DNA from 2 places in the Burkholderia glumae LMG 2196 genome. Region 1 is predicted to be linked to the other one. Evidence: riboswitches for the same ligand, from Rfam matches in the RefSeq annotation. Region 1 holds a riboswitch; the other holds the start of a gene.
The links. Region 1 has a riboswitch for thiamine pyrophosphate ahead of KS03_RS18805 (FAD-dependent oxidoreductase). Riboswitches for the same ligand answer to the same signal wherever they lie in the genome.
Positions count from the first base shown of each region.

Region 2: linked by a shared signal. The riboswitch ahead of KS03_RS05560 (DMT family transporter) and the one ahead of KS03_RS18805 (FAD-dependent oxidoreductase) in region 1 are both predicted to bind thiamine pyrophosphate.

Region 1 is NZ_CP009435.1:1,366,927-1,376,657, forward strand. Features, by position in the region: gene KS03_RS18795 (glutamate synthase subunit beta) at 93-1,559, shown strand; gene KS03_RS18800 (ABC transporter ATP-binding protein/permease) at 1,650-3,398, opposite strand; TPP riboswitch at 3,754-3,890, shown strand; gene KS03_RS18805 (FAD-dependent oxidoreductase) at 4,116-5,282, shown strand; gene thiS (sulfur carrier protein ThiS) at 5,311-5,508, shown strand; gene KS03_RS18815 (thiazole synthase) at 5,557-6,372, shown strand; gene thiE (thiamine phosphate synthase) at 6,369-7,466, shown strand; gene KS03_RS18825 (ABC transporter ATP-binding protein) at 7,771-8,589, shown strand; gene mlaE (lipid asymmetry maintenance ABC transporter permease subunit MlaE) at 8,586-9,353, shown strand; gene mlaD (outer membrane lipid asymmetry maintenance protein MlaD) at 9,370-9,731, shown strand, end outside.
Region 2 is NZ_CP009434.1:994,641-1,004,371, forward strand. Features, by position in the region: gene pdxR (MocR-like pyridoxine biosynthesis transcription factor PdxR) at 1-665, opposite strand, end outside; gene KS03_RS05535 (hypothetical protein) at 944-2,089, opposite strand; gene KS03_RS05540 (hypothetical protein) at 2,273-2,533, opposite strand; gene KS03_RS05545 (hypothetical protein) at 2,964-3,650, shown strand; gene KS03_RS05550 (TerC family protein) at 3,679-4,434, opposite strand; gene KS03_RS05555 (LysR family transcriptional regulator) at 4,594-5,472, shown strand; TPP riboswitch at 5,624-5,730, shown strand; gene KS03_RS05560 (DMT family transporter) at 5,810-6,646, shown strand; gene KS03_RS05565 (TauD/TfdA family dioxygenase) at 6,666-7,832, opposite strand; gene KS03_RS05570 (methyltransferase domain-containing protein) at 7,870-8,664, opposite strand; gene KS03_RS05575 (NUDIX hydrolase) at 9,183-9,662, shown strand; gene KS03_RS05580 (nucleoside 2-deoxyribosyltransferase) at 9,659-9,731, shown strand, end outside.

The sequences.
Region 1 (9,731 bases):
ACGGCAGCCGCGAAACGACATAGCGGACGCGCCCGCCGCCACCGGCGGGCGCGTTCCCCACCCGACACACCCCCGATTCAGACGAGAACCTTATGGGCAAGGCAACCGGTTTTCTCGAGTTCGAACGCCGCCACGAGGCGTACGAGGCTCCGCTCACGCGCGTGAAGCACTACAAGGAATTCGTCGCGGCGCTGTCCGACGACGACGCGAAGATCCAGGGCGCGCGCTGCATGGATTGCGGCATCCCGTTCTGCAACAACGGCTGCCCGGTCAACAACATCATCCCGGACTTCAACGACCTGGTGTACCGCCAGGACTGGCAGCAGGCCATCGAGGTCCTCCACTCGACCAACAACTTCCCCGAGTTCACGGGCCGCATCTGCCCGGCGCCGTGCGAGGCGGCCTGCACGCTCGGCATCAACAACGATCCGGTCGGCATCAAGTCGATCGAGCACGCGATCATCGACAAGGCCTGGGCCGAAGGCTGGGTCAAGCCGCTGCCGGCCGAACACAAGACCGGCAAGAAGGTCGCCGTGGTCGGCTCCGGCCCGGCGGGCCTGGCGGCCGCGCAGCAGCTCGCGCGCGCCGGCCACGAGGTGACGGTGTTCGAGAAGAACGACCGGATCGGCGGCCTGCTGCGCTACGGCATCCCCGACTTCAAGCTCGAGAAGTGGCTGATCGACCGCCGCATGCGCCAGATGGAAGCCGAGGGCGTCACGTTCCGCACCAGCGTGTTCATCGGCAAGGAAGCGCTGCCGGACATGATCGGCAACATGGCGAAGGAAACCATCTCGCCCGAGCAGCTGAAGGAAACGTTCGACGCGGTGGTGATCGCAGGCGGCTCCGAGACGCCGCGCGACCTGCCGGTGCCGGGCCGCGAGCTCGAAGGCGTCCATTTCGCGATGGATTTCCTGCCGCAGCAGAACCGCGTGAACGCCGGTGACAAGCTGGCCGACCAACTGCTTGCCAAGGGCAAGCACGTCGTCGTGATCGGCGGCGGCGACACGGGTTCGGACTGCGTGGGCACCTCGAACCGCCACGGCGCGAAGTCGGTCACGCAGTTCGAGCTGTTGCCGCAGCCGCCGGAAACCGAGAACAAGCCGCTCGTCTGGCCGTACTGGCCGATCAAGCTGCGCACCTCGTCGTCGCACGAGGAAGGCTGCGAGCGCGACTGGGCGGTGGCGACCAAGCGCCTCGAGGGCAAGAACGGCAAGGTCGAGAAGCTGATCGCCGTGCGCGTCGAATGGAAGGACGGCAAGATGGTCGAGGTGGCCGGCTCCGAGTTCGAGATGAAGGCGGACCTGGTGCTGCTGGCGATGGGCTTCACGCAGCCGGCCGCGCCGGTGCTCGACGCGTTCGGCGTGGCCAAGGACGCGCGCGGCAACGCACGCGCCGCCACCGAAGGCGAGCGTGCCTACACGACCTCGGTCGACAAGGTGTTCGCGGCCGGCGACATGCGCCGCGGCCAGTCGCTGGTGGTCTGGGCGATCCGCGAAGGCCGCCAGTGCGCGCGCGCCGTCGACGCGTTCCTGATGGGGCATTCGGAACTGCCGCGCTGAGCGGGCGGCGGCGCGCGCCGCCGGACGAACGAAAAAAGAGCACGCCCCGGCGTGCTCTTTTTGCTGGCGGGGCCGGTCAGCCCCGGTGTCTCAGGCCGTGCGCCGCACGTCCAGCCTGCGGTCGTGGAACGCCGCGAGCGCTTCGCGGTGGGCGATGCTGACGATGGCCGCGCCCGGCAGGCGCGCGGCCATCAGGCTGTAGAGGTTCGCCTCGTTGTCGGCGTCGAGCGCGCTCGTCGCCTCGTCGAGGAACAGGTAGTCGGGCTTGTGCAGCAGCACGCGCGCGCCGGCCAGGCGCTGCTGCTCGCCCGGCGAGAGCACGCGCGTCCAGTGCGCCGCCTCGTCGAGGCGCGTCGCGTACTCGGCGAGGCCGCAGTCGCGCAGCGCCGCGCGGCAGGTCTCGTCGTCGAAGCGCGCGGCCGGCGAAGGATAGGTGAGGGCGGCCTTCAGCGAGCCGATCGGCAGATAGCTCTGCTGCGGCACGAACATCATGCGCGCGCCCACCGGCGCGTCGATCGCGCCGTTGCCGAACGGCCAGAGGCCCGCCAGCGCCCGCATCAGCGTGCTCTTGCCGGCGCCGGACGGCCCGCGCACCAGCCAGCGCGAACCGGGCTCGATGGTCACGTCGGCGATGCTCGAGAGCGGAGTGCCGTCGGGCAGCGCCAGGCGCAGGCCGCGCGTGGTCAGCGAGGGCGCATCGACGTAGTGCAGGTTGATGCCGCCGTGCTCGGTGGCGGGCGAGAGGGTTTCCTTCAGGTGCGAGCTGCGCGTGACGCGCATGAATTCGCGCAGACGGTTGATGGTGGCGCGCCATTCCACCAGCGTGCCGTAACTGTTGATGAACCACGAGAACGAGTCGCTGACGGTGCCGAAGGCGTTGGTGATCTGCATCAGCACGCCGAACGAGAAGGCACCGGCGAAGTAGCGCGGCGCGGCCACCATGAGCGGGAAGATCATCGCCAGCTGGCCGTAGAAGTTCAGCACGAAGTTCAGGCGCCGCGTGTAGGCCATCAGCCGCCACCAGTTGTCGCGAATCCGCTGGAACAGGTCCTGCGCGCCCTGCTTCTCGAGCGCCATGCCGTCATAGAACGCGATCTGCTCGGCGTTCTCGCGGATCCGGATCAGGCCGAAACGGAAATCGGCCTCGACGCGCTCCTGCTGGTAGTTGATCGACACCAGCGGGTGCCCGGCCTTGTGCATCACGAACGAGCCGACCAGCGCGTAGAGCGCGGCGGCCCACACCATGTAGCCGGGAATCTGGATCGTGCTGCCGCCGAGCGGGATCGACAGCGCGCCCGCCAGGCCCCACAGGATCGTGATGAACGAGAACAGCGTGACCACCGTGGACAGCAGGTCCAGCGACAGCGCGAGCGTGGTGGTGGCCAGCGCGTTGAGGTCGTTGGTGATCCGCTGGTCGGGGTTGTCGGCGAGACGGTCGCGTTCGATCCGGTAGAACGCGCGGTCGCCGAACCATTCGTCGAGCGCGCTGTTGGTGACCCACTGGCGCCAGCGGAAGCCGAGCAGCTGGCGCAGGTAGCGGCTGTAGACGAACAGGATGATCGAGGCGAACGCGAGGCCGGCGAAGACCAGCAGCAGGTGCGGGAACTGCGCGGCGTGCTTCTGCTGCAGCGCGTTGTTGAAGTCCGCGTACCAGGCGTTGATCCTCACGCTGATCCAGACGTTCGCGAGGTTCATCGCGATGATCGAGAGCAGCAGGCTCCAGGCGATCTTCCATTCCGAGGACACCCAGTACGGCTTGATGAGGCTCCAGGCGGAGACGCGGATATCGTCGGGCGAGGGGACGTTCGCGGCGCGGGCGACAGGGGACGGTGCGGTCATGAACTTCCTGCTGGATGAGGCGGCGCAGGGCCGCGAAATTCGAAGCGCCGCGTGTTGCGAACCGGTGGACGCAGCGGCGCGCCTGAAATCGTGCCATATGGCGACGTCCGGCGGATTGTGTCGCGCATCGCTTAAACGGCACTTAACGGCCGGCCGGCGTGGCGCGCGAGGGCGGCCACCGGCCGGCGCGATCCGGCATTGTGCCAGCGTGGTGCCGGCGCGCGCAGGAATCGGGGAGTCGGGCGCGCCGCTGCCGCGGGCGCTTCCCGGCCCCTGCCGGAGCGGGCGCGATCCCGCACCGGTCATGCTGCGCCGCGGTTTGCGACCGTTTCCGCTTCTGTGGTCTAATGGCCGCCAGACGAAACAGGGGTGCTTTGCTGCCTGTCGGCGTCCGGTGAACGATGCATCGGGATGCGCGGCGGCAAGGCTGAGAGAAGACCCTTCGCACCCGATCCGGATAATACCGGCGCGGGAAGTTTTCGATTCCACCGGGTCGCGCTGGCCGCCGCCGTCGTCGTTGGCATTGCCACGGTTCGCGCGGCGTCGGCTTCCGGGTCGGCTCCCGCCGCCGGTTTCGTCCGTTCGATTGCGCCGTTGCGCGTTACGGAAGGAGCCCATGCCCGTTCTTCACGTCCCACCGCCTAGTCTCGTTCCTCGTCTCGCCGATCCGCCTGGCCGCGCCCGCCCCGCCACCCGCCCCGGCAGGACGGCCGCGCGATGAGCGCGGCTGCTACCCGTGCCGACGTCGCCGTGCTGGGCGGCGGCCTGGTCGGCCGGCTGATCGCGTGGCGGCTCGCGGGCGCGGGCCTGCGCGTGACGCTTTACGAACGCGGCGACGCGGCCGGCTCCGGCGCGGCCGCCTGGGTCGCGGCGGCGATGCTCGCGCCGCTCGCCGAGGCGGCAAGCGCCGAACTGCTGATCACCGAACTCGGCGCCGCCTCGCTCGAACGCTGGCCCGCCTGGCTCGCGGAACTGCCCGAGCCGGTGTTTTTCCAGCGCAACGGCACGCTGGTGGTCTGGCATCACGCCGATCGTGCCGAGGCGCCGCTGTTCGAGCGCCGCGTGCGCGCCAACGCGCCGGCAACGCTCGTCGACGGCGGGCTCGTCGCGCTGGCGGGCGAGCAGGTCGGCGCGGCCGAGCCCGCTTTGGCGGGGCGCTTCGCGCGCGCCCTGCTGCTGCCGCGAGAAGGCCAGCTCGACAACCGCCAGACGCTCGCCGCGCTGGCTGCGGGGCTCGCCGCGCGCCGCGTCGGCATGCACTGGAACACGGCCGTCGAGGCGGCGCCCGAGCCGCGCGCCGGGCTCACCATCGACTGCCGCGGGCTCGGCGCGAAAGCGGCGCTGCCGGCGCTGCGCGGAATTCGCGGCGAGGTCGCGCGCATCCACGCGCCCGGCATCGGGCTCGCGCGTCCGGTGCGGCTGCTGCATCCGCGCTACCCGCTCTACCTCGCGCCGAAGCAGGACGATCTCTATGTGATCGGCGCGACCGAGGTGGAGGGCGAGGATCTCTCGCCCGTCAGCGTGCGCTCGGCGCTCGAACTGCTGAGCGCGGCGTTTTCCGTGCATCCCGGTTTCGGCGAGGCGCGCATTCTCGAGCTCGGCTCGCAGTGCCGGCCGACGCTGCCCGACCACCGGCCGGCGATCGTCTGGAGCGGCGGCGCGACGCTGGCCGTCAACGGGCTGTACCGGCACGGCTTCATGATCGCGCCGGAAGTGGCGCAGGCGGCCGTCGAATTCGTTCACGCATGGTTCGGCGGCGAATTCGGCACCGGCGGCGGCGAGACCGGCGGGGCGGGCGAGGGGCGCGACGCGCTCGCCGCATGGCGCCGTGCCGTGCGCTGGCCGACGCTGTTCCAGTATCAATCCGACCCCGTGTGCGCATGAGCGTGCCGCACCGATCCTTTACGACACCATGGACATCCAGATCAACCAGCAGACGCTGACGCTTCCCGACGGCGCGACCGTCGCCGATGCGCTCGCCGCCTACCAGGCCCGGCCGCCGTTCGCGGTCGCCGTCAACGGCGCCTTCGTCGCGCGCGCGCAGCACGCGGAACGCACGCTCGCGGCCGGCGACCGGCTCGACGTCGTGCATCCCGTCGCGGGCGGCTGACCGGCGCGGCCCGCTTGCCTGCCCGGCAGACCTTTCACAGGACTTCCCATGACGCTGCGTTCCCCCACCGATTCGCTGACGCTGTACGGCACCGTGCTGCAAAGCCGCGTGCTGCTCGGCACCTCCCGTTATCCGTCGCTGCAGTCGCTGTCCGATTCGATCGCCGCGTCGCGGCCCGGCATGGTCACCGTCGCGCTGCGCCGGCAGATGAACGCCGGCACCGCCGAGGCCGGCTTCTTCGACCTGCTGCGGCGCCACGAGGTGCCGCTGCTGCCGAACACGGCCGGCTGCCAGACCGTCGCCGAGGCGGTCAGCACCGCCCAGATGGCGCGCGAGGTGTTCGAAACCGACTGGATCAAGCTCGAACTGATCGGCGACGACTACACGCTGCAACCCGATCCGGTCGGCCTGATCGAGGCGGCCGCGCTGCTCGTCAAGGACGGCTTCAAGGTGCTGCCGTACTGCACCGAGGATCTCGTGATCGGCCGGCGGCTGCTCGATGCCGGCTGCGAGGCGCTGATGCCGTGGGGCGCGCCGATCGGCACCGGCAAGGGCGTGATGAACCCCTACGCGCTGCGCGTGCTGCGCGAGCGGCTGCCGGACGTGCCGCTGATCGTCGACGCCGGGCTCGGCGTGCCGTCGCACGCGTGCCAGGTGATGGAATGGGGCTTCGACGGCGTGCTGCTGAACACGGCCGTCTCGCAGGCCACCCATCCCGAGAGGATGGCGCGCGCCTTCGCGCAGGCCGTCGAGGCGGGCCGCGACGCCTGGCTGGCCGGGCCGATGGACCCGCGCGAGACCGCTCACGCCAGCACGCCGGTAGTCGGCATGCCGTTCTGGCACCACGACGGAGGTGGGCAATGAGCACGGGCTTCGGTGATATGTTCTGGCCCCCGGTGGATGACCTGGCGGCGGCCGCCGAGCGGATTCGCGCGCGGCTCGGCGAGTGGCCCGTGCGCCGCGCGCCGATGCGAATCTGCGTCGCGGCTCCCGAACGTGCGCAGCCGGGCGACCTGCTGGTGGTGACGTCGGGCGACGCCGAGGCCGGGCGCGCGGCCGAGGTGATCGCGGCCGGCGGCGCCGCGCTCGAGATCGACGAGCGGCACGCCACGCTGACGCACGCCGGTGCGCGGTACGCGCTGACCGCGGCCGCGCCGCTCGCCGACGACTGGATCGCGGCGCTGGCCGCGTTCGCCGACTGTGGATTCGAAGCGCACGACGCGCTGGTGCTGGCGCTTGCCTGGCGTGACGGCGACGAGGCCGCCGACGGGGATCCCTGGCCGACCGACCCGGCCCGCTTTCCGTCGATCGCCGCTGCGCCGGGTGCGCCCGAGCCGGCCTTCGCGCCGTGCCCGGCGCGGCTCGGCCTGTATCCGGTGGTGCCGTCGGCCGAATGGGTCGAACGCGTGCTCGACTACGGCGCGCGCACCGTGCAGCTGCGCGTGAAGGATGCCGCGCCAAACGCGCTGGCCGCCGAGATCGCGCGCGCGGTGGCGGCGGGGCGCCGCTACCCGGAGGCGCGCGTGTTCATCAACGACCACTGGCGGCTCGCGATCGAGGCCGGCGCCTACGGCGTGCATCTCGGCCAGGAGGATCTGCAGGAGGCCGGGCTTGGCGCGATCGCGGCGGCCGGCCTGCGGCTCGGCCTGTCGAGCCATGGCTACTACGAGATGCTGGTCGCGCTGCGCCTGCGCCCCAGCTATTTGGCGCTCGGCCCGGTGTTCGCCACCGCCACGAAGGCGGTCGCTGCGCCGCCGCAGGGCCTCGCGCGGCTCGCCCGCTACGCGCGCTTTGCCGGCCGGCGCGCGCCGCTCGTCGCGATCGGCGGCGTGACGGCCGCCAGCCTGCCCGAGGTGATCGCCGCCGGCGTCGGCAGCGTGGCCGTGGTCAGCGCGATCACGCAGGCCGCGGACCCGCGTGCCGCGGTGGGCGCGCTCGCCGCTTGCTTCGAACGCTGAAACGAAGCGTTGCGCCCGCGCGCCCGAGGCGCGGGCCTCGGGCCGGGCTGGCCAGGGGCGGCAGGGGCCGCTAACGGGGCGGTCGTCCGTCCCGGCGAGCGCTGGCCGCCGTGACCGACGAGCGCCAGGGCCAGCGGCCGCACTCTGGCCGCGCCAGGCGGCCATCCGGGCCTCGCGGCGCGGGCCCGGTTACATCGTGTAACGATTTGCCCGCGCCCGGGATTGCCGCGCCGCACACTCTTCCGACACCAAACCAGAGCAGGCCCTATAATTCGGCGTTCTCCGTAACAGGATTGTCTGCGCCGTGAGCTCTCCCCCCGAGTCCCTGCTGGAACTTCGCGACGTCGATTTCGGCTACGGCGACCGCCTCGTGCTGTCCAATCTGAACCTGCGCTTCGGGCGCGGTCAGGTGGTGGCCGTGATGGGCGGTTCCGGCTGTGGCAAGACGACCGTGCTGCGCCTGATCGGCGGCCTCGTGCGCGCGCGCCGGGGCCAGGTGCTGTTCGACGGCGCCGATGTCGGCGCGCAGTCGCGCGACGGCCTCTACGCGCTGCGCCGCAAGATGGGCATGCTGTTCCAGTTCGGCGCCCTCTTCACCGACATGTCGGTATTCGACAACGTCGCGTTCGCGCTGCGCGAGCACACCGACCTGCCCGAGCCGCTGATCCGCGACCTGGTGCTGATGAAGCTGAATGCGGTCGGCCTGCGCGGCGCGCGCGACCTGATGCCGTCCGAGGTGTCGGGCGGCATGGCGCGCCGCGTCGCGCTGGCGCGCGCGATCGCGCTCGACCCGCAGCTGATCATGTACGACGAGCCGTTCGCCGGCCTCGACCCGATCTCGCTCGGCATCACCGCGAACCTGATCCGCACCCTGAACGAGGCGCTCGGCGCAACCTCGATCCTGGTCACGCACGACGTGCCGGAGTCGTTCGCGATCGCCGACTACGTCTACTTCCTCGGCAACGGCGGGGTGCTCGCCGAAGGCACGCCCGACGAGCTGCGCGCCTCGACCGAGCCGAGCGTGCGGCAGTTCATCGACGGCGTGCCCGACGGCCCGTTCCGGTTCCACTACACGAGTCCGCCGCTCGATGCGGACTTCGGCCTTGGCGGAGGGCGCCGATGATCAGCGCTATCGGTCGTTTCGTGCTGGGCGGGCTCGAACGCACGGGTTATGCCACGCGCTTGTTCGTGCGGCTCGTGCTCGAATTCTTTCCGCTGCTGCGGCGCCCGCGGCTCGTCACGAAACAGATCCACTTCCTCGGCAATTATTCGTTTGTGATCATTGCCGTGTCGGGCCTGTTCGTCGGCTTCGTGCTGGGGCTGCAGGGCTACTACACGCTGAACCGCTACGGCGCCGAGCAGTCGCTCGGGCTGCTGGTGGCGCTGTCGCTGGTGCGCGAACTCGGGCCGGTGGTCACCGCGCTGCTGTACGCGGGCCGCGCCGGCACCTCGCTCACCGCCGAGATCGGCCTGATGAAGGCGGGCGAGCAGCTGACCGCGCTCGAGATGATGGCGGTGGACCCGATCAAGACCGTGATCGCGCCGCGCATGTGGGCCGGCATCATCGCGATGCCGCTGCTCTCGGCGATCTTCTGCGCGGTGGGCGTGATCGGCGGTTACGTGGTGGGCGTGATCCTGATCGGCGTCGATCCGGGCGCGTTCTGGTCGCAGATGCAGGGCGGCGTGGACGCCTGGAGCGACGTCGGCAACGGCGTGCTCAAGAGCGTCGTATTCGGCTTCGCGGTCACCTTCGTGGCGCTCTACCAGGGCTACGAGGCGAAGCCGACGCCCGAGGGCGTCTCGCGCGCCACCACCCGCACCGTCGTGTACGCCTCGCTCGCGGTACTCGGCCTCGATTTCCTGCTGACCGCGCTGATGTTCAGCTGAGTCGGCCTTTTCAGAGATGACGATGAAAAAGACTGCTCTCGACTTCTGGGTCGGCCTGTTCGTGCTGGTGGGTTTCCTGGCGCTGCTGTTTCTCGCCCTGAAGGTGGGCAACATGAGCTCGCTGTCGTTCCAGCCGACCTATCCCGTCAAGATGAGGTTCGACAATATCGGCGGCCTGAAGCCGCGCGCGGCCGTGAAGAGCGCGGGCGTGGTGGTGGGCCGGGTCGGTACGATCGGCTTCGACACCAACACCTACCAGGCGCTGGTGACGATCGAGCTCGACAAGCAATACGCATTCCCGAAGGACAGTTCTGCCAAGATCCTGACTTCGGGCCTGCTCGGCGAGCAGTACATCGGCCTTGAGCCGGGTGGTGACAC
Region 2 (9,731 bases), on a different replicon from region 1:
TAGCCGGGATTCTCGATCCAGGCGACGTCGCCGGCGTCGGCAAGCGCGCGGGCGCAGAGATCGAGGCCATGCTGCGTGCCGTCGGTGATCAGCACCTGATCCGCGTCGCAGGCCACGCCGCGCGAAACGCGCAGGTAGTCGACGATCGCATGGCGCAGCGGCAGGTTGCCGGCCGACGGCTGATAGTCGAGCTGCGCCGGGCCGACGCGGCGCCATGCGCGTTCGACCGCGCGCCGCCACGCCGCGAGCGGGAACGCATCGAGCGCCGGCACGCCGGGCACGAACGCCCCGGTTTCGCCGGCGCGATCCGAGAAGTGGCCGAGGCTGGTGGCGCGCCGTGACAGCGGCGGCGGCGCGAGCGGGGCGTCGGCGTCGGGCTCGGCCGGCAGCACCATACGGGCCACGCGCGTGCCTTGCCGGTCCGCCACCACGAAACCCTCGGCGGCGAGCCGCTCGTAGGCGTAGAGCACCGAATTGCGTGCGATCCGCAGCGTCTCGGCGAGCGCGCGCGACGAGGGCAGCGCCGTGTCCGCGTCGAGCGCGCGCCGCAGGATCGCTTCGCGCAGACTGGCGTACAGGCGGTGCTGCTGGCTGAGCCGGCCCGGGCCGGCACCCTCGCCGCCGGCCTCGCGCGAGAACGCCGCGAGCAGGACACGGTAATCCATCGTGGCTCCAAATCTGATCGAACGGATCAAGCCGTGCATGGTGCCATGGATTTCGCCGGGCTTGTGCGTCCGTCCCCGCGGCCGGGCAGTGGCAACGCGCCCCCGCCGCGCGGCGGACGAGGCCGGCGCGGGCACGGCATGGGAAAGGGCCGTGGGCAAGGGCGCCCACGCGATGGAAGGGGGCGCGGCGCGGTCACGCCGGCCGTGAGCCGAAGCGGACGGCGTGCGCAAGTGCGCCGATCCGCCTGCCGCCGGCTGCGCCGTGCTGCCGTTCGCCCTCAATCGGCCGTGTCGCCGCCCTTCGGCACCTTCGACCACGCGGCGTGCCCCGGCAGCGGCGACCACGCCGGGCGCTTCGCCGTTGCCGTGTCGATCACGACGAGGTAGCGTCCCGCATCGGGCGTCGGCTCGCGCGGCGCGTCGCGCAGGATGCGCGGTAGCTCGCCTTGCGCGGCACGTGTCTCGTAGTCGGCATCGAGGATGCCGCGGTGATCGAGGAACGCGTTCAACGAGCCCGGGATCCGCACGCAGCCCTTCGAGTGGCGGATGCCGAGCAGCGGCTCGAGCTTGTCGGGGTCGGTCGAGTGCATCTGGAACCGCATCGGCGACGTGCCGCCCTTGCCCCAGCCGCGCTGACCGTCCACCCAGCCGAAGTCGAAGATGCGCCGGCCGCGCGCGCCGTAGCCGCGAATCCGGTTGTCGTTCTCGGTGCCCTCGGCGCGGAAATCCATGTTGACGGGCGAATGCTCGAACACGCCGGTCGGCGTGAGGAAGTGATCGTACCGGCCGGGCCAGCCGGTACTCACCGGTGAGGCCCCGATCCACTGCCAGGCGTTGTGCGCGGTGGTGCGGAAATAGACGAACAGCGCCTGCACGTTGGGCGCGCGGTCGACGAGCACGACGTATTCGCCGGCCAGGTCGCCGCGGCCCTTGGCGGCCAGTGCCTGCTGCAGGCGCTCCGCGTATTCGTGCTGCGCGGCCTCGGGCACCGCGAGGCGGCGCGTCACCTCGCGTGCATAGGCGTCGCGCATCGCGAGCGCGCGGCGCGTGATGATGGCGGCCTGGTCGGCATCGGCCGGCGGCGCATGGAACACCGGCGGCGGCAGTTCTGCCGGGACTTCCGGCGCTTCGGCCGAGGACGCGGCCGAGGCGCCCGAGGCGGGCGCGGCTGCCGAAGCAGCGGACGCGGGCGCGGCGGACGCGGTGTGCGTGGCCGCAGCGGAGGCGGCACCGGAGGCGGCGGCCGCCGACGAGGATGCCGCCGCCGAGGACGCCGCCGCCGTGGCGCTGGCCGGTGCCTCGGCGGCGGGCTGTCCGGGCGCCAGCGCCGATGCGCTCGCGCTGGGCATGCCGAACACGACGGCCGCAGCTACGGCGAGCGCGCCGATGGGCCGCCGCAAGGAGGGAACGACGAAGTCTCGCATCGAGTGGCCTCGTGATAAACGTCGATTTCCATGAGGCAAGGCTGGCCCGATTTCGTTCGCCGCCAGCGCTGGCGCGGTTGTGACGACTTGTAAGCGGGGTCGGAGCCAGTTGAACCGGCAGCGCCGGCATCTCGGCCGGTTGCCGGTGGTGCCAGGGGAGGCCGGTGGCCGCGTGCCGGCGAGTCAGCCGAGATCGGCGTCGTCGATTTCCTTGCGTTCGCGACGTTCCTCGTTGCCGCGCCGGGCGCGCAGTCGCTGGCGCGCGAGCACCGAGATCACTTCTCCGGTGCTCGCGTTGGCGGGGATTTCATTGCGAATGACTTTCGGCACGGCCGGCAGCCCGGCGCGCTGCCGTTTCAGTGCGCGCGCGATCGCACGCCGGCAGGCCGGGCCGTGGCATTCCCATTCGTCGCGCAGGCGTTCGCAGTAGCGGCATGGTTCCATTCCCAAAGTCTACCCGGAATCGGTTTTCGCTTCGTATCGCGATAGGCGCGCGCGAGCCGGCCGTTGGCGATCCGAAACATCGCGGCGAGCTGAGCGGCGTGCCGTAAACGCGCGATGCGGCGCAGACGGGATGGATTGGGGCCAGGTTTCGCGGCGCGCATTTGCAACGCAGCAAATGATTGCAACAATTTCGATAATTGTGCCGATCTCTGTTGGTAACGCACCGTATTGCGACGCGCAAACCCCGACTGCCGACGGCGTGCCCCCGCGTTTTGGAGCATGTCTTCTTGAAAAAAATAATCGGCGACATCAGGGAGAACACCTACAATTGCCAACATTGACGGTATAGTAGCGCGCTTGCCGGCGCCAGTCCCCACGCCGGCGAAACCGTCGGTGTATTGGACCGACCTCCGCGATTTCACCCCGGACGATGCAAGACATTCTGTTGCTCATCGCCGCGTCGATCGGCTTTGCGATCGCCGCGCTCACCGCCGGCCTCTGGTTTGCCGGCCGGCAGGCTCGACGCAATCCCTACTCGCGCCACGCGCTCGTGCGCCAGACGGTGCCGCTCGACGGCCGCGATTCGCGCGGCGACGCCGCCTCTGACGCGCTGCGTGCCGCGCACTCCGGCGCAGCGGTATCGGCCGCCGCCGCCGAGGGCGCCGTTTCGCACGCGGCCGGGGCGAACGACGAGCTCGCCGCGCCGGCGATGCGCGTGGTCGTCGCCGGTGCGGCCAGCGCCGCCTTGCGCGACGCACAGGCGGCCGCCCGCGCCGCGATCCGTGACGCACGCGACGCCGATGCCGACGCGGTCGACCTCGAACAGCGCGCCGCGCAGGCGGTGCGCAATGCGCAGCCGAACGTGCCGGGCTCCGAGGCGCTTGCGCTGCGCCTGCAGGATCGCGCGCGGCGCGCGCGCCGCTACGCGACGCTGGCCTCGCAGTGGGCCGCCGATGCGCGCAATTATGCTGAGCTGGCGGCCGGCGAGGCGGCCGGCTCCCATGCCGCGCTCGCGATCGAGCGCGCGGTGCAGGCGGCCGGCGCGCGCCGCGAGGCGCAGCGGCTCGCCGCGCAGCGTCTGGGCCGGATACGCGGCCTGCAGACGGCCGAGCGCTGAGCCGCGGCGGTGCCGCGCTGCGCGGCGCTCAGTGTCCGCCGCCCGTCGCGCGCTTCGCCTTCGCGCGCCGCGACAGCATGTTCATCCCCTCCACGAACGCCGAGAACGCCATCGCCGCGTAGATATAGCCCTTCGGCACATGGCTGCCGAAGCCTTCGGCGATCAGCGTCATGCCGATCACCACCAGGAAGCTCAGCGCGAGCATCACGATCGTCGGGTTGCGGTCGATGAAGCGCGACAGCGGGCCGGCCGCGAACATCATCACGGCGACGGCCGCGATTACCGCCACGAACATGATCGCGACGTGCTCGGTCATGCCGATCGCGGTCACGATGCTGTCGACCGAGAACACCAGGTCGAGCACGAGAATCTGCCCGATGGCCGCGAACGGCGTGAGCAGCGCGGTGCCCGCGCCGCTCGAGCCGGGCTCGCCGCCGCTCGGCGAGACGTGGTGGTGGATCTCGCGGGTCGCCTTCCAGACCAGGAACAGGCCGCCCGCGAGCAGGATGATGTCGCGCCACGAGAACGCGTGATCGAACAGCGTGAAGGCCGGCTGCGTCAGGCGCGCGATCCAGGCCACGGTGCCGAGCAGGGCCAGCCGCATCACCAGCGCGAGCCCGATGCCGATGCGCTGGGTGCGCATGCGTTGCGCCTCGGGCAGCTTGTTGCTGAGGATCGAGATGAAGATCAGGTTGTCGATGCCGAGCACGATTTCCATCGTGACCAGCGTGACGAGGGCGGCCCAGACGGCCGGGTCGGCGGCGAGTGTCAGCAGGTGGTCCATGGCGGGCGGGTTCCGGAATCCGGTGGAAGATGATCGGGCTTGTTATGATCGGCGATCTTGGACTTCGGAAAAACCAGTTTCAAGCTGAATGAACAATCGGTTTTTACGAAGTTTTCGTATCGCCTTTGCAGGCCGTCTCGCGTTGATGCCGGGTCCATCATGCTGAATTTCCGCCATTTGTACTACTACTGGGTCGTCGTGCAGGAGGGCGGCTTCGCGCGCGCGGCCGGGCGGCTCGGGATGGCCGTGCAGACCATCAGCGCGCAGGTGCGCGAACTCGAGCGCGCGCTCGGCCACGCGCTGCTGAAGCCGGCCGGGCGCGGCGTGACGATGACCGAAGCGGGACAGGCCGCGTTCGCGCGCGCCGACGAGATGTTCCGGATCGGCGCGCGGATCGCCGACGACGTGCGCGCGGCGGCCGGCGGCGAGCTGGCCCGCTTCGCGATCGGCCTGACCGACGGCGTGTCGAAACTGGCCGCGCACGCGGTGCTCGCGCCGGCGCTCGACACGCCGTCGCTGCGGCTGCTCTGCCACGAGGGCGAACTCGAGGCGCTGCTCGCGGAACTGGCGCTGCACCGGCTCGACCTCGTGCTGGCCAGCCAGCCGGCGCCGCCGCATCCGACGCTGCGGCTCACGAGCGAGCGGCTCGCGGCCTCGGCGGTGGACTGGTACGGGCCGGCCGCGATCGTCACCGCGGCGGCGCGCGAGCGCTTTCCCGGCAACCTCGCGACGCTGCCGGTGCTGCTGCCCACCGCGCAGTCGCCGCTGCGCGCGCAGCTCGAGCGCAGCTTCGAGGCGCTCGGCGTGCGGCCGAGGATCGTCGGCGAATTCGAGGACAGTGCGCTGATGGCCGTGTTCGGGGCGCGCGGGCTCGGCGTGTTTCCGCTGGCCGAGGCCGGGGCCGGCGACGCGGCGCTGCTGCGCGGCCTGCGCCGGCTCGGGCGGGCGCAGGGCGTGGTCGACGAGATCTACGCGATCCGCTCGCGGCGCGGCGAGCATCATCCGCTTGCCGGCAAGCTGCGCCGCCCGCCGGCCTGAACGCCTGCCCGCCCGTCCTGCCGCACGACCCGCAGCCTGGCGGTCCGCCAGCCCGCGGCGCCGGCTCCCGGCGCGGGGCGAGCCTCCGATCACGACCGTTCGAACCGGCGCGTTCCTGCTTGCCCGCCTGCGGGATGGTCCCCATAATGGAGCGGCCATCAGGGGGAGCCGGCGTGCCGGCTGAGAGGTTCCGCTCACGGAACGACCCCGGAACCTGATCCGGATCATGCCGGCGTAGGAATGAGGTCATCCACGTGTCGATTGCCGTTATCACGGCCGCGCCCGCGCCGGCCGCCTCATCGCTCCCGCCGCGTTCGCGCGTTCGCAGCCGGTGCCGATGACGCCGCCCGTCATTGCCCTGGTGCTGTTCGCCGCGGTCCTGCACGCGACCTGGAACGCCGTGCTGCGCAGCGGCGCCGATCGCCTCTGGACCATCACCGTCATGAGCTTCGCGACCACCGCGGCGGCGCTCGCCTGTGCGCCGTGGCTGCCCTTGCCGGCGCGCGCGAGCTGGCCCTGCCTCGCGCTCTCGGCGCTGCTGCAGGTGGGTTACAGCGTGTTTCTGGCCCACGCGTACAAGGGCGCGGAACTCGGCCAGGTGTATCCGATGGTGCGGGGCGCGATACCGGTGCTGGTGGCGCTCGGCGGCTATCTGTGGGCCGGCCAGCGCCTCGACGCGGGGGCGCTGGCCGGCGTGCTGCTGATCTCCGGCGGCATCGCGAGCCTGGTGCTGGGGCGCCGCCGGATTGCGCGGCGGCCGCTGGTGGCCGCGCTCGCCACCAGCCTGTTCGTTGCCGGCTACGTCACCACCGACGGCGTGGGAGCGAGGCTGGCCGGCGACTCGCGCGCCTACGCGGTCTGGATCTTCGTGGTCTACGGCGTGCTGATGCCGGCCGCCTTCGTGCTGCACGGGCGCCGGCTCGGCAGCGGCCATGCGTGGCGCGAGACCGCCAAGGCGGCGGCGGGCGGCGTGATCTCGATGATCGGCTACACGGCCACGGTCGCGGCGCTCTCGCTCGGGCCGATCGGGCCGGTCTCGGCGCTGCGCGAGACCAGCATCGTGTTTTCGCTGATCCTCGGCTGGGCCTGCCTGGGCGAGCGCCCGACCGGGCAGCGGATCGCGGCTGCCGCGGCGGTCGTGGCCGGTGCCGCGTGCCTCGCGTATCGCGCCTGAGGCAGGCCGGGCGCGGCGCTCACGAAGCGACCGCAGCGCGCCGGTCGGCCGCGCGCGACGCCAGGAAGCGTGCGCGCGCCAGCAGTTCGCCTTCGCGGAAATACCCGCCGCGCAGCGTGCGCGTGAAGCCGGACCCACCGAAGTCGCCGCGGCCATGGAAGATCCGGCGATTGTCCCAGACCACCATGTCGCCCTGCGACCACGCATGCAGGTACGACCGTTCGGTCGCCGCCAGCCGCGACTTGAGCGACTGGTAGGCACGGAAGAGGGGCAGCATCTCGTCGAAGCCGATGCCGTCGAAGAACATCTTCGTCGGATTGTTGATCAGGCGTTCGATCGAGCCGTCCGGCGCGAGCCGCACGATCGGCGTGCGATGCTCGTAGCGCTTGCGTGCCTGTGGATAGTCGGCGCGATAGAGCACCGGCGTGCGGGCGAGCAGCGCGAACGCATCGGGCTGGGCCTCGCGCAGCTCGCAGGCGATCGTGAAGCCGTCCACGAAACGCGTGCTGCCGATGCCGTCTCGCGCGCATTGCGAACTCACGTCGAGGCCATACAGGAACTGGTAGTCGGGCGGCGGCGAGCAGTACGGGATGTCGGTGTGCAGCGGCAGCGCCTTGGTGCTGAACGACACGCTGTCGGTCTCCTCGTCGGCCTTCACTTCCAGATCGAAGAACTCCCCGAAGTAGGAGCGATCGAGAAACCCCGCCAGCTGCCGGCATACCGCCCCGAACTCGACGGTGCGCGTCGGCTCCGCCTTCAGCACCACCAGCCCGTATTCGAACAGATGCTGCAGCGCCCGATGCAGCAGCGCGCCGTCGTCGAGCGCCGCGGCGAGCTCGAAGCGCAGCGCCGGCGGGGCGCCGTCCGGCCAGCGGCGCCAGGCGGGGCGGGCGTCGGCCGGTGCGGCGCGTCGTGGCTGGTCGTAGTCCTCGTCGCGCAGGCGGTCGAAGCCGTAATGGCTCGGATGGCCATCCGGCCAGACGATGCGCAGGCCCGTGGCGTCGGCGCTGAGGGCGGCCGGCCGCAGGTCGGCCGGCACCACGCCCGGATCGAAGTGCCGCTGGCGGCAATGGCGGTTGAAGCAGCTGGCGCATTGGCACGCCTGGCGCAGCCATACCCAGTGGTAGCGGCTCGTGCTGCCGTCGGGCCAGGCGACTTCCAGATGCTCGCGATGCGAGGTCAGCATGTGAGGGATCTCCAGTAGGACTGCCAAGCGAGCGCGCTCATGCCTTGTCCGCCATGAACAGGCCCTGCGTCAGCCAGCCGGCCTTCATGAAGCGGATCTTGCGCTGCCAGCGCTCGACGATGTGCCCGGCGTCGGCTTCGTCGATTGCCGGATCGCCCGAGGCCTGCCGCGCGCGATAGCGGCGCAGGTCGTCCGTGAGCTGCGCTTGCGCGAGCGCGCTCAGGTCGTGCTGCTCGACACGGGCGAAGCCGGCCTCGGCGATGAGGCGCGCGTAGTCGTCGATCGATTTCAGGTCGTAACCCGACACGGCCATGTAGTCGTCGAACTCCGCCGAGCTGCGGTGCCGGCAGAAGTCCGTGACCAACAGCCGGCCGCCCGGCTTGAGCAGCGCATGGCAGCGCGCGAACAGCGCGGGCTTGGCATGCTCGTACATCAGCACGTCGCGCGAGTAGATCAGGTCGAAGCTGCCTGGGTCGAGCTGTGCGTCGTGCACGTCGCCATTGACGAAGCGCACGCGCCGGCGCGGGTCGCGCGTGGTCTGGCGGATCACCGACAGTTCCGTCATGCGTGGCGCGGTGTCGAGGCCGACCACTTCCACGTCGTAGCGATCCGACAGGTAGAACGCCGCGCCGCCGAGTCCCGAGCCGATGTCGAGCAGCCGCATGCCCGGTGCGAGCGCCATGCGGTCCCCCAGCGTGGCCTGGAAGCCGGCCAGGCCGCCGGGACTCTGAAAGCCTTCGCCGTAGATAATTTCGGAACGGAGAATATTGCGAGGCTCCGTATACCGTTGCACCTCGTAGTCTCTGGAAAATCCGGTCGTGGCTGCATGCATTATTCACCTCTCGTATTGGCATACCTCGGTTGCGCGCCAGGAATTCGATGCAGGAATGAATTGATTCATGCCGGGTGCCGTCCGAAAAGCCCCGATCATTTCACCTGGATGTCTCCATCAATTCGTTCAGCGCACCGAAAAATCCTTGCTGGTAAGGTTTTTGGCCGAATCGAGTGGCACTGCAACATTTTCGACAGGCCATTCCGATTAAAAGCTGGAATATTTGTCAGGTAAGTTTCGATTCCGGCTTTTCGCGGGTGACGGATATGGAATCACCAGTGCGATGGCGTGTCAATTGAATGATGCGTGGTGCGATCGGAAATTAATTGGCCGCGAAAACTGATTTAATATCTTTTTGATACGACGCGACTGTAATCGATGTGTTATTTTTGAAAGCCAGTGAATCGGGCGGGCGGTTTTTCGGCGGCGGGCGGTTTTTCGGCGGCGGGCGGCGCGCTCGCCGGGCACCACCGAAGCGCAGCGGACGCCGCCGGCAATCCGAAGGAGAGCGAACCTTGATGGGCGAGCAATCGGGCGATGGCCCGCAGGCAGCGGCCGCCTGGCCGCGTGTCGCGGTGATCGCCGTGGTGTTTCGCGGCGACGAGCTGATTCTCGTGCAGCGCGGGAAGGAGCCGCAGAAGGGCAGCTGGGGCTTTCCCGGCGGCTCGGTCGAGCCGGGGGAGAGCCTGCACGACGCGGCGCGGCGCGAACTGATGGAGGAGACGGGCGTGCAGGCCGAGGTCGGCGAACTGGTCGACGTGGTCGAGGTGCGCGAGTTCGATGCGAGCGGCCGGCATCACCACTACGTGCTGATCGCGTTGCTGTGCCGCCACCTGAGCGGCGAACCACGGCCCGGCGACGACGCGGTCGATTGCCGGTGGGTGCGGATGCCGGACGGCATTCAGGCGTTTCCCGGCGTTCTGGCGGAGCACGTCGGCCGGGTCGGCCTGCGTGCCCACGAGATCAATCATTCCGATCGAGAGAGACGACAGCGATGAAACGAATGTTCCTGGGTGGTCCGTTCAAGTCCCTGGTGGATCCCGCCACCGGCACGATGTCCGCCGAGC